Regions from separate parts of the Planctobacterium sp. AWH2_060 genome, predicted to be linked through region 2. Evidence: predicted binding sites of a transcription regulator. Region 2 holds the regulator's gene; each other region holds the start of a gene.
What was found. Region 2 encodes LexA, which represses DNA repair genes until DNA is damaged. Its sites were predicted from a motif close to TACTGTATNNNNATACAGTA; they were not measured.

Region 1: uvrD (DNA helicase II) is a predicted target of LexA. The motif match lies at 2,466-2,485, and genes of this name have one in related genera.
Region 3: ACXAD8_RS11535 (class IIb bacteriocin, lactobin A/cerein 7B family) is a predicted target of LexA. The motif match lies at 2,244-2,263, and genes of this name have one in related genera.

The regions. Positions count from the first base shown of each region.
Region 1 covers NZ_JBSWTG010000001.1:3,356,784-3,361,032, forward strand. Annotated here, with positions in the region: gene ACXAD8_RS14330 (diguanylate cyclase) at 1-182, opposite strand, end outside; gene uvrD (DNA helicase II) at 242-2,410, opposite strand; gene ACXAD8_RS14340 (YbhB/YbcL family Raf kinase inhibitor-like protein) at 2,540-3,022, opposite strand; gene ACXAD8_RS14345 (DMT family transporter) at 3,150-4,088, opposite strand; gene ACXAD8_RS14350 (GNAT family N-acetyltransferase) at 4,094-4,249, opposite strand, start outside.
Region 2 covers NZ_JBSWTG010000001.1:3,666,139-3,670,387, reverse strand. Annotated here, with positions in the region: gene ctaD (cytochrome c oxidase subunit I) at 1-944, opposite strand, end outside; gene coxB (cytochrome c oxidase subunit II) at 956-2,077, opposite strand; gene lexA (transcriptional repressor LexA) at 2,473-3,096, opposite strand; gene plsB (glycerol-3-phosphate 1-O-acyltransferase PlsB) at 3,271-4,249, shown strand, end outside.
Region 3 covers NZ_JBSWTG010000001.1:2,695,459-2,699,707, reverse strand. Annotated here, with positions in the region: gene ACXAD8_RS11550 (ATPase, T2SS/T4P/T4SS family) at 1-1,229, opposite strand, end outside; gene ACXAD8_RS11545 (hypothetical protein) at 1,542-1,772, shown strand; gene ACXAD8_RS11540 (hypothetical protein) at 1,762-2,079, shown strand; gene ACXAD8_RS11535 (class IIb bacteriocin, lactobin A/cerein 7B family) at 2,360-2,512, shown strand; gene ACXAD8_RS11530 (hypothetical protein) at 2,523-2,675, shown strand; gene ACXAD8_RS11525 (hypothetical protein) at 2,732-3,046, shown strand; gene ACXAD8_RS11520 (hypothetical protein) at 3,302-3,628, shown strand; gene rpsJ (30S ribosomal protein S10) at 3,828-4,139, shown strand; gene rplC (50S ribosomal protein L3) at 4,158-4,249, shown strand, end outside.

The sequences.
Region 1 (4,249 bases), 310 kb from region 2:
TCCGGCAGGTTGTAATCCACCAGAGCACAGAGATACTCTTCAGGATAACTGGAAGCAAATATATTCTTTGCCTGGGCAAGGCTACTAGCAGTTACCGGTTCAAGACCGGCTTTGGTAACCAGATGACTCAGAACTCGCATACTGGTGGGACTGTCTTCGATGACGAGCACTTTCTGTTGCATCAGGTTTTTCTTCTCTTTTTTATCTATGCATTATGCAATCGAATATCAATACAATGTAATTAGACTTTAGTCAAACGCGCGTAGCTCATTACCAGCCATTTGCTGCCAAACTCGTCAAAATTGACCTGGATTCTTGCATGTTCCCCCTGACCTTCCATATTGATCACTGTGCCTTCCTGAAATTTCGGGTGCTGTACTCTTTGCCCCAACTGCATGCCAGAATCTTCAAAGGCCTGATGGGAGGCCGCATGTTCGTATCGATTATAAACCGGACGGGATACGGTGGTGCGCAAGCGCACTTCTTCCAGGCACTCGGAAGGCATTTCTTTGATAAAGCGCGACATAGTGTGGAATTTGTCCTGACCGTAGAGACGACGACTTTCCGCCCAGGTTAGGTAAAGCTGCTCCATCGCCCGGGTCATACCCACATAACACAAGCGTCTCTCTTCCTCTAATCGGCCCGGCTCCTCATGACTCATCTGACTGGGGAACATACCCTCTTCGACACCGGCTAAAAACACCAATGGAAATTCCAGACCTTTGGCACTGTGGATGGTCATCATCTGTACCGCATCCTGGTGTTTATCAGCCTGAGTTTCCCCCGCTTCCAGAGAGGCATGAGCCAAAAATGCCGCCATCGGCGTCATTTCATCGGCTTCCTCGGGCACCACGAATTGCTTACAGGCAGTAACCAACTCTTCCAGGTTTTCGATTCTTGCCCGGGCTTTTTCCCCTTTTTCCGCCTGATACATGGCATACAACCCGGACTGACGTATCACTGCGTCACACTGTTGCTCCAGATCCATTTCCGCGAAATTCTCTTGCATGGTGAGTACCATGTCGATGAAGCTCTTAATGGCATTGCTGGCCCGCGATGCCAAACGCTTTTCCGCTATCATCAGCATCGCCGTTTGCCACAGAGACTGCTGGTTTTCCCGCGCCAATTCCCGAATCTGTGCCAAGGTCTTTTCACCAACTCCTCGAGCAGGCACATTAACCACCCTTTCAAACGCAGCATCATCCAGCGGATGATTGATCATGCGCATATAAGCCAGTGCGTCTTTGATTTCCTGACGTTCGAAGAAGCGCATACCACCATATATACGATAAGCGATGGATTCGTGTAACAGGGCTTCTTCTAAGATACGAGACTGGGCGTTGTTGCGGTATAAAATGGCGCAATCCTGCAAGGCATTGCCCTGCTCCAGCCAACTTTTGATTTTGGAAATAATAAAGCGGGCTTCGTCTACTTCATTGAAACCGGCGTAAACCTTAATTGGTTCACCTTCACCCTGTTCAGTCCAGAGTTCCTTGCCGAGCCGTCCCTGATTATTGTCAATGACGGCATTTGCCGCTTTCAAAATCACTCCGGTGGAACGGTAGTTTTGTTCCAATCTGATGGTTTCAGCGCCTGGATAATCCCGCAAAAAATGATGAATATTTTCGATATTAGCGCCACGCCAGCCATAAATGGATTGGTCGTCATCGCCGACAATCATGGTGTTATTGCCCTCGGCACTGAGTAACCTCAGCCAGGCGTATTGGATATTGTTGGTATCCTGAAATTCGTCCACCAGGATAGCGCGAAAACGGCGTTGATAATGGGCCAGGATGTCAGGGTTGTTTACCCAAAGTTCATGGGCTCTTAACAGTAATTCGGCAAAATCCACCAGCCCGGAACGGTCACAGGTATCCTGATAAACCTTATAGATTTCCGCCATTTTCTTTTGCGTATAGTCGTCGCGGGTATCAATTTGGTGAGGCCTTAAGCCTTCATCTTTGTTGCCATTGATATACCATTGTACCTGCTTAGGTGCCCAGTGCTTCTCATCCAGGTTCATGGACTTTAACACCCGACGAATTAATCGATATTGGTCATCGGAATCCAGAATCTGAAAGCTATCAGGTAAATTGACATCAGCGTAATGGGCCCTCAGCAGGCGGTGAGCCAGACCATGAAAGGTCCCCATCCACATGGTATGCAGCGAACGCCCCATTAATTCTTCCACCCGACCACGCATTTCCCGAGCGGCTTTATTGGTGAAGGTTACCGCCAAGATATTATGGGGGGCCAGTCCTTCAACCTCCATCAACCAAGCAATCCGGTGCACCAAAACGCGGGTTTTTCCACTGCCTGCGCCAGCCAAAACTAACATATCCTGAGCCAGTGCAGCTACCGCACTGCGCTGTTTGTCGTTTAAGTTATCCAGTAGTCGCGAGACGTCCATGGCACCCCTGTTTTTGTTGCCTGAGAGAAGTTTGTGGCAGTATTATAATCAAAAGCACTGGATATTTGTACAATTGTCTTGCCTGGGCGGACAAGACAATTGCGTAACCAGGATGATTTGGAGGGTGACTTAGCGCTTATACAAAGCCTGCAACGTGGCCGAATCCAGCGCGTTGGCTTTTACCATATAGCCAGCCAGCGCGGCTGATGCATCTGCCGGTATATCCAGTTTGCCGGGCAAAGCGTAAACAGTGAACAAATAGCGATGAGCGCCATCATTGACCGGCGGACAGGCTCCGCCAAAACTGGCGCTGCCATAATCATTGCGCAATTGCATTGCCCCTTCCGGGAGCTTCTCCCCTCCAATGGCACCGGCTCCTGCGGCTAAAGAGGTCACATCAGCAGGAAGATTAATAAGCTGCCAATGCCACCAGCCACTGCCAGTGGGGGCATCGGGATCATAAGCAAATACAGCAAAAGACTTGGTACCCTCAGGAGCACCTGACCAGGTAAGTTGTGGGGACTTATTGTCACCGGTACAGCCAAAACCATTAAAAACCTGATCTGTTTTCAGAAAACTACCGTGGGACATGTCCTCACTGAACAAGGTCATTTTCGCCACAGCGGGAACCGACAAAGCCAGCAAAGCAGAGAAGGTGAGCGTTTTTTTGAGTAATGATTTCAAGGCAGACTCCTTTTTCGGAACGTTAAGATCTGCCTTAGTCTGTCAGGAAATAAACTTAACCGGAAGGATTTTTATTGATTGCATTTATAGTCTCCGCTGCGGTCAGTTTCAGTTGCTTTTTATGCTCGTGCAATGTCTGCCACAAAATAGGCGCAATGATCATCAACATGCCAAGGGAAATCCAGATATCTATCTCTTCACTGAATATCCACCAGCCTAACAGGGCGGCGAAGATAAGACCGGAATATTCCGCTAGCGCAATAGCCCCTGCCTCGGCGCGTCGATAAGCCACAATACAGCACAGCTGATAACTGCACACGCACACCGCCGAGCCCAACACCAAATACAACATGGATTGATTAAAGGGTTGCCAGTCAAACAGGGCCAATAAGCCCATTAGTGGAATGGATAAGACCGTGCCCCAAAACATAATTGCCAAAGTAGGCGTATTGGCAGGGATAAATCGCACCAATAAATTGTGGCAGGCGATACATAGGGCTGCGGCAAGTCCAGCGATAATACCAATGCCGCCGCTGTCCGGTTGCAGTGCAATCACCACACCGGCAAAACAAAAAATTATGTTGAACAGGCGGTATTTGTGCAAAGGTTCTTTAAACCACCAGGCCGCCAGCAACAGGGTTAACACCGGACTGGCATAGAACAAGACATTGGCGGTGGCCAGCGACAGTTCGGTTAAAGCCAAAAACACGCAGGCCCCACCGATGGCAGTTAAATTGGCTCTGACCACCTGAACCCGCCCACGCCGCAACACTCTGGCCTCTTTTGGCAGTTGTAAAAAGAACGGCAACAAGCAGACAGCCAACAGACACTGACGTAAAAACAGATACTGGTAAATACCACTGGAAGTGGCAAAGGCTTTCACAAAGACATCAGCGCCGGTGGCGAATAAATTGCCTATCAATAAAAAGCTGATGGCCAACAGCAAACCTGAGACCACTGGCCGACGCCAGATGTAAAAAAGACGTTTATCCACGATGGCTACTGATTATTAACTGTGGGCTTTCTCACCATAGCCACATGGGGAATACCGTCTTCCAAATACTCTTCTGACACAGTGCTGAACTGATGCGCGCCATAAAACTTCTGTAAATGGGCTTGAGCACTGATTTTTATCGCGTTTTCAGGCCAGTATTG
Region 2 (4,249 bases):
ATACCGGTGGTAAACATATGGTGAGCCCAGACGATAAATGACAACAAGGCAATGGACGCCGTGGCATATACCATGGAGGAATAACCAAACAATTTTTTACGGGAGAAGGTGGGAACAATCTGAGAGATAATGCCAAAGGCTGGCAAGATCATGATATACACCTCAGGGTGACCAAAGAACCAGAAAATGTGCTGGAACATCACCGGATCACCGCCACCAGCAGCGTCAAAGAAGCTGGTTCCAAAGAATTTGTCGGTGAGAACCATTGTCACCGCGCCAGCTAATACCGGCATAACAGCTATCAGCAGGAATGCGGTAATCAGCCAGGTCCAGACGAACAGTGGCATTTTCATCAGAGTCATACCTGGTGCGCGCATATTCAATATGGTTACGATAACGTTAATCGCACCCATGATTGAGCTGGCACCCATGATGTGCACTGAAAATACAAACAAAGCCGTTGTATCGTTACTGTAAGTGGTAGACAGAGGCGCATAGAAAGTCCAACCAAACGCGGGACCGCCACCTTCCATAAATAAGGACATTAACAGGATCAAGAAGGCAAAAGGCAAGATCCAGAAACTCCAGTTGTTCATTCTGGGTAACGCCATATCCGGCGCACCAATCATCAGTGGTACCATCCAGTTTGCCAGACCAGTAAACGCTGGCATAACGGCACCAAATACCATGATCAACCCATGGACAGTGGTCATCTGATTAAAAAAGTTAGGGTCAACAATTTGTAGTCCAGGCTGAAACAGCTCCGCCCGAATAACCATTGCCATGGCGCCGCCTATCAAAAACATGATGAAGGCAAACCAGAGATACAAAGTACCTATATCTTTGTGGTTAGTAGTGTATAACCAGCGCTTAATACCAGTAGGTTTATGATCGTGATGATCATGGTGCTCGTCGTGATGGATATCATTAGTCACTGTACTCATCTCAACTCCCCTTATTGTCCGTTTAATACAGCGTTAACATCTTTGGCTTGCACCAATTCACCTGTATCGTTACCCCAGGCGTTTCGCTCGTAAGTTATTACAGCGGCTAACTCTTTCATGGAAAGCTGCTTGCCATAAGCTTGCATGGCCGTTCCGGAAACACCGTTAACCACGACCTCAATGTGTTTTTGCATATCGTTAATGGCGATATCACTGCCCTTCAGTCCCGGGAATACGCCCGGTAAACCTTCACCATTAGGCATGTGGCAAGCGGCACACGTGGTGTTGTAAACGCGCTCACCGACACTCATGAGTTCGTCCATATCCATGTTCATAGCCAGTAATTTTTGCTCTTCTTCTTTGGCTATGCGCTGCTGCTCTTCTTGCTCAGCAATCCAGGCCGCGTAATCTGCTGGCTCTTTGGCAATTACCACAACCGGCATAAAGCCGTGATCCTTACCACATAACTCAGCACACTGACCGCGATAGATACCTGGCTTTTCAACTCTTGCCCAGGCTTCGTTGATAAATCCTGGGTTGGCATCTTTTTTAACGGCAAAATCCGGTACCCACCAGGAGTGGATAACATCATCCGAGGTGATCAGAAAACGGACTTTTTGATTGGTAGGAATGACCAGAGGGCGATCCACTTCCAGCAGATAGTTAATATTCTTTTCTAACTTGTTATTGATTTGCTCGGGTTGAGTAGCCATCACAGAATAATACTCAACCTCGTTATCCATGTACTTGTAATGCCACTTCCACTGAGAACCGGTTACCAAAACGGTGACATCAGGTGAAGACACATCTTCCATAGCAATCAGGGTTTTGGTGGCGGGAATAGCCATTCCGATTAGAATAATGAAGGGCACGACGGTCCAGGCGATTTCCACTTTAACACTTTCATGAAATGTTGCCGGTGTAACCCCTCTGGATTTTCTGTGGAAAATCGTGGCCCATAACATGGCACCAAATACAATCACACCAATGACCACACAAATCCAGAAAATGGTCATGTGTAAGTCATATACCTGTTGGCTGATATCTGTGACACCAGTGCGCAGATTTAACTGATATTGATCAGGTTTGGGATCTGACGCTGCGAAACTAGTGAAACTCACTAAAAACGCCATCACGCCCCAAATTCCAGTAAACAATTTACCCACCTGTGTGTTCCTCCTTCATTACCCGTTGTTTTGTTGTTGGTCATTTTTACAACAACGGTGCCGCACAAAAGTTACAGCATTGAAACATATATGTTATTACTATGTTAAAATCTGAATGATATGTAAACAAATTTCGAAGATCAAAAACAATTGAGAGACACTAAATGATGTTTTTTTCATCATCTATAGCGTCAAAAATAGACCGAAATCTTAAAAAGGGAAATAAATAAGCTGTTTTTAAAGCTAACTTTTAACGGGAACAACCAACTAGCAGGCCGTTAAAGATACAAAAAAGCCCATTTATCAATGGGCTAGAAGAGAGTGAGAAATAGTGAAATATTTTTGTTGGCAAGAAAAGTTTGCTACATCCAGGCGTTATTTCGGATAATTCCTACTGCTATACCTTCAATATTTAAGGGTTGAGATTTTAGATCGACCTTAATTGGTGCAAAATCAGGATTCTCGGCATGTAACAATACCTGAGAGCCGCTCTTTTCAAAACGCTTAACGGTAACATCCTCTTCCACTCTGGCCACCACAACCTGACCATTACGGGCCTGATTAGTGCGATGAACCGCCAGTAAATCGCCATCCATAATTCCAATGTCTTTCATGCTCTCGCCGTCCACCCGCAACAAATAATGGGCTTCAGGTTGAAACATGCCAGCGGCTACCTGATAGTGACTTTCTATGTGCTCTTGCGCCAGGATGGGTTCACCAGCCGCGACTTTACCAATTAATGGCAGACCTAATTCCGGCTCAGGTTCATCAACAGGTCCGGTAAGGCGAATACCACGAGAGGTGCCCGCTAAAATTTCAATCACCCCTTTTCTGGCCAGCGCCTTTAGGTGCTCTTCGGCGGCATTAACTGATTTAAAGCCAAGCTCACGTGCTATTTCGGCTCGGGTGGGCGGCATACCCGTGTCGGAGATTGTCTCTTTTATCAGGTTCAACACCTGCTCTTGTCGTAACGTAAGTGGACGCATATCTAACCTGTTTTTACGTACAGTTTAACTGGGAGTATATACAGTTACCGGATAATCTCAATAAAAAATCCGCAATTTCAGTTAAGTCCGCTGAAATTCGCTTACACAGATCACTAAGCCAAACAGAAAAGGTCATGCTATGATCGCAATAATTTGAATCTGAATTTAAGCACCATGGCCTGGTATCAAAATCTATTTTTTAATTTAGTAAAATACCCGACTCGCTGGCTGGTAAAAACCAGTAATATTCCTACAGATATCGAGGGCGAATTAGGTATCGATAAAACTCGTCCTATCATTTATCTGTTAAAAACTAATTCAGTCACTGACCGCGTTGCCCTGGAGTTGTCTACCAAAATGCTGGGCTTACCGGCTCCCGATCAACACCTGGAAATTGCTGGTGACAAAATTAGCAACTGTTTGTTTTTGCAGGAACCTGAATCTCTATTCTCAAAAAAATCAAAACACACAGACATCAACAAAAGTTTTACCCGCCTTTTTGAACTGCACCGAGATGATGAAAACCTGGATTTACAAATCGTTCCCGTGTCTATCTTCTGGGGACGCGCACCAGGTAAAGAAAGTCGCGGTTGGGCAGACCTGTTCACCTTCAAGGCCTCGCCAAACTGGTTGCGAAAGTTTTTTATTGTGTTGTTTTTAGGGCGAGATAACTTTGTCTATTACAGTTCCGCGGTTTCCAGCCAAAAAATGGCCACCACCGTAGGCTCAGATTCTGAAATCGCTCATAAGTTGATCCGACTGGCCCGCACCCACTTTTATCGTCGGCAGCAAAGTATGAACGGTCCAATGTTAATGGACCGACACCAGCTTTTTAACAGCATTCTGGCTGCGCCATCCGTTAAAAAAGCCATGGCACAGGAAGCTAAGAACTCTCCGCAACAGTTGCACAAAGCACGAATCAAAGCGAAAAGTTACATCGAAGAAATTGCCGCCGATTACCGGGAAGGCGTGATCCGCCTGGGCGATCGCTTATTGGGCCGGGTCTGGAACAAGATATATAACGGTATTGAAGTTAAAAATGCCGATAAAGTGCGGGAACTGGCGCAAAATGGTCACGAAATCATCTATGTTCCCTGTCATCGCAGTCATATGGATTACCTGCTGCTGACCTACGTAATTTACCACGAAGGAC
Region 3 (4,249 bases), 970 kb from region 2:
TTGCCTTGCATCCTGAAGGCAAGCTTGCCATCCTGAGGAATGCGCTTTTCTGCAATGTTGAGATTGGCCATGATTTTAATGCGCGCAATAACCGCACTGTGGTGAGAGGCGGGTAGTTGGGTGATATCCCGGCAAACGCCATCCACCCGCATTCTGACCCGGGTCGGGCCGCCTTTTTCGGCATCTATATGGATATCGGAAGCGTTAATGCGTTTGGCGTCATGCAATATGCGGCTCACCAAACGAACTACTGCCGGAGCATCGTCCGACAGCTCATCCACCATTTCTTCGTGTTCGTCGGAGCTGGTGCTGATCTCGTCGAGAATTTCATCCATCTCGCCGGGACCTTTGCTGTCGCCTCCGGTGGCTTCCCCCAGGTATTGCAGCACGGTATTTGGCAGGCCCACTGAGATTTCGTAATGTTCGATGCCTAACGCCGATTCCACTTCCATCAACAGCGCTGCATTATTTGGCTCCGCCATGACAACAATGGGATTGTCTCTGGCATCCGCTATCACGGCCACCAGATTGCGCTTGAGATAAGAAATATTTAACCGGCTTTCATTCTGAAAAAGATGATACTTATCAGGAAGATAATCTAACCATGGCACTTGATAGTGAATCGACAATGCCTGGCCAATTTCGTTTTCCGGGATGCGGTGTTCTGAGGTAAGCCGCTGAATAAGGTGCTTTTGGTCTTTGCAACTTTCTATTAATGGATCCAGTACCGATTCCTGAATAAGCCCTCTGTGCACCAGGTATTGAAAGGGTTGTTTCGTGCCACCTAACTCAAACCGGAACTTATTGCCCAACATATCCGCCAGGCCTTTACCAAGACGCAAATCGGCATCGTTGAAATCACCGCGCTGCTTATTGATCACCTGCATAACCCCTAAAATGACCCCGGCATTCATGATCGGTACACACAAAATGCTCTTGGTCTTAAAGGAGCTGGATTTATCAAACTTATCTGCGAACTTCAGACGAGGGTGAATTTCCCGCAGCTCTTCGGCGTTATAAGGGTCATTGATGATTAACGGCAGCTGGCTTAAGGCAACATAACCGGCGATGGATTGGGGACTGATGGCAACTTTAATTTCGCGAATTTCGTTACCAGTCTTAAATCGCGCAACCAGGTCCTGATGTTGACGGCGGCGCTGAAAGATACTCATACGCTCCGCTCCAAACAATTTCAAAATGATGGGCTCTAGTTTTTGATAGGCATCCATCAAAGTTTCATGTTGTTCAAGATAACCATCGATCTTCTTCAACAGGTCGTCTTGTCTGGCCTGGTCGTTAATCATTCTGTAAATGCATTCCTCTGTTGTTAAATTTATTTCACGGGCAATGACACTGTTAACTATAGCTGAGCTTACTAATTCCATGACGATTCCTTGTCAAAAGTTATTCCGGTTGCTCAGTTTATCGTCAATATCAGCACCACAAAACTGTACTTCGGTACAGGTTACAGCCTGATAAGTGAAAGTTAGTATTTATTTATGCGCATATTGTGATTCTCACTATGACACAGGAGTTAACTCATGAGCAAAAAATCAATGCTAAAAGATGAGGATTTAAATCTGTTTTTTTATGTGGCTTTTGGCGTTTGCTCTATCGCATTGGTGGCAGGTGCGATTGTCCATTTTTATCTGGAATCAGAACAATCAATCTGGAAAAGCATTCCCTGGTATTTAGCACTGATTTGGTTTGGGCAGGCTTTGCAGTTTATTGCACTTCGATGGAACCTCAGAAGGAAGGCAAATGTTAGATAGTGAAAAAGTTAATATTTGGATGATGAGGGGAATTACTTGTTCTTTGATTTTGTTTGCGTTGTTGTTGGTAATTCATAGCAAAAGTTTGCTTGTGGGGTTAGCAATTCTGGCATTGTCTTGCTATTTGGCAGGTGTTGCCTGGCAGCAACATGGTAAGAGCTGGTTACGCCTTTCTATTTGTTTTACATCTGTTGCCTTGGCCATGGCGGCAGAAGGTAGTATTGATAAAGTATGGTTGGCAGCACTCTCGGTATTTGGTGTATCCCTGGGCTTGATTCACGGTTTTGTATTTCGGGAGCACAAGTAACTTTACTTTCAAAGCTTTGTTCCTATCAATCCTTCCGGTTCACTTCGAAAAACGTTCTTATCCTTGGTATTAGCTTGCTGGCAACGGCACCCAGGTAGATGGATTAAGCTGCTCCTACCAATTAATATACTTTGAACTTCTTCTTAACCAAGGAAGCATTGAAAACCTGTACTTTGGTACAGGTTACAAGCGGAAAATAATTTGCCACTATGAGCTTGTGTCAATGGTTGACACAATTTTAACTAACAGACCAACGGAAATCGTTGGCAAGGATATGGAAATGAATGAATTAACAATCGACGAAATTAATGAAGTGAATGGTGGGATTGGGCCGCTTGTAGTAGCTGTATTAGCTACAGATGCCTTTGCAATTGGTTTTACTGCTGGTGCGATGACTGGTTACATGACCATCGTAAAACTATTTGAAAAGTAAGGAGAATGGAATGAGAGAATTATCTGTTTGTGAAATTGAAGAAGTTAATGGTGGTATCGTTCCGGTGGTAGCTGGAGCGATAACAATTGGGCAGGCGTTCGCTGCAGGCTTTACTATAGGAAGTGGTGTAGGCGCGATAATTGGCTGGCTTTCTATCAAATAGAGTGGTTTCCGCTAGCAGGAAACTGCTAGCGGGCATTTCTTAGTAGGATTTGGATTATGTTTGAACAGGTTTTTTTTAATCGGGTTTTATTCAGATTATGTGGTGTTATTTTAGCTATATTTTCAATTTCTGTAATTGGACATTGGCAAGAAACTTTTGTCGGAATCGCTCTATTACTGCTTAGTATCTATCTCGTTTTGGTTGGGTGGAGAATTTTGAAAAAAAGCAATGTAGTATACTTTTTATGCTTGACCGTGCTCGCCTTTTCAATGGTTTATACATCTGGAGTTACCCCGGCTTTATTAATAACATTGTTTATTTTCATGGGGGGAATGTATTACGTTCATTATTCTCTTCTGGAAGATGATTAGTTTGTTAAAAGGGTAAAGAGGCATTGAGAAAGTTTAGGATATTCAGTAGTTGGTTAATAATCTTGTGTGCTTTATCAGGCTTTTCAGATGCTATACTTGCTCGAGTCATTACTGGAGAGGCTTTAATGACTAATGCTTCGATGCAGACAGCTTTACTGTTCATTATTGGGGGACTAACTTTAGACAATTATCTGAAACCACGCATTGATGCTAAATAAGTTCACTATCATATACTCGCTGACAAACAAATAATAAATGCAAAGAACTTGGTTAAACTCCGTTTTCTGGACGCTGATATTCAGCGGACTCCCTGTGATGCTGTTGAGTCAGTTTGGTTTCGGCTGGTGGGCATTGTTAATTTGTCCAGTGATCCTGCTGGTGGTTAAGTTGCAGCCTTATCTCTATTTAAGCGAAGGCAAACCCCAGGTGCGAATTAAACCCTTTTTGTCGCCGCTGTCCCCAGACGAGCTGGCTGAACCTGCGGATATCGAAAAGCTGTTTTTGTTTGAGCGCCGGTCTGAAATTAAGGCGCTTTGGGAAGCAATAGAAGAGCACAAAATACTAGCTTCAAAAGCAAAATAACCCTTGCACAAATATTAAACATGCGTATAATGCGCGCCCACTGAGTTCATAGAACCAGTCCCTGTAAGTGTTAAATATAAGGCTTTCAGGAACTAACAAGGCCTCAATTGGAGGTCATCGTTATATAGGCACCCCTCCCCCAAATAATAGGGCGGTAGGAGTGTATTTTTTTGTTCTTTATCGTTTGGAGCTTTGGTCGATGGCTAATCAAAGAATTCGTATTCGCTTAAAAGCGTTTGATCATAAATTAATTGATCAGTCTACAGCGGAAATTGTAGACACCGCCAAACGTACTGGTGCGCAAGTAAGTGGTCCTATCCCACTTCCTACTCGCAAAGAGCGTTACACCATTCTTATTTCACCTCACGTAAACAAAGATGCGCGTGATCAGTATGAAATTCGCACTCATAAGCGTTTGGTCGATATCATCGAACCTACCGACAAAACAGTCGACGCTCTGATGAGATTGGACTTGGCTGCCGGCGTTGATGTTCAAATCAGCCTGGGCTAAAGAGAGAGGGTGTAAAAAATGTCGATTGGATTAATCGGTCGTAAAGTAGGTATGACTCGTATCTTCACTGAAGAAGGCGGTTCTGTACCTGTGACTGTTATCGAAGCTAC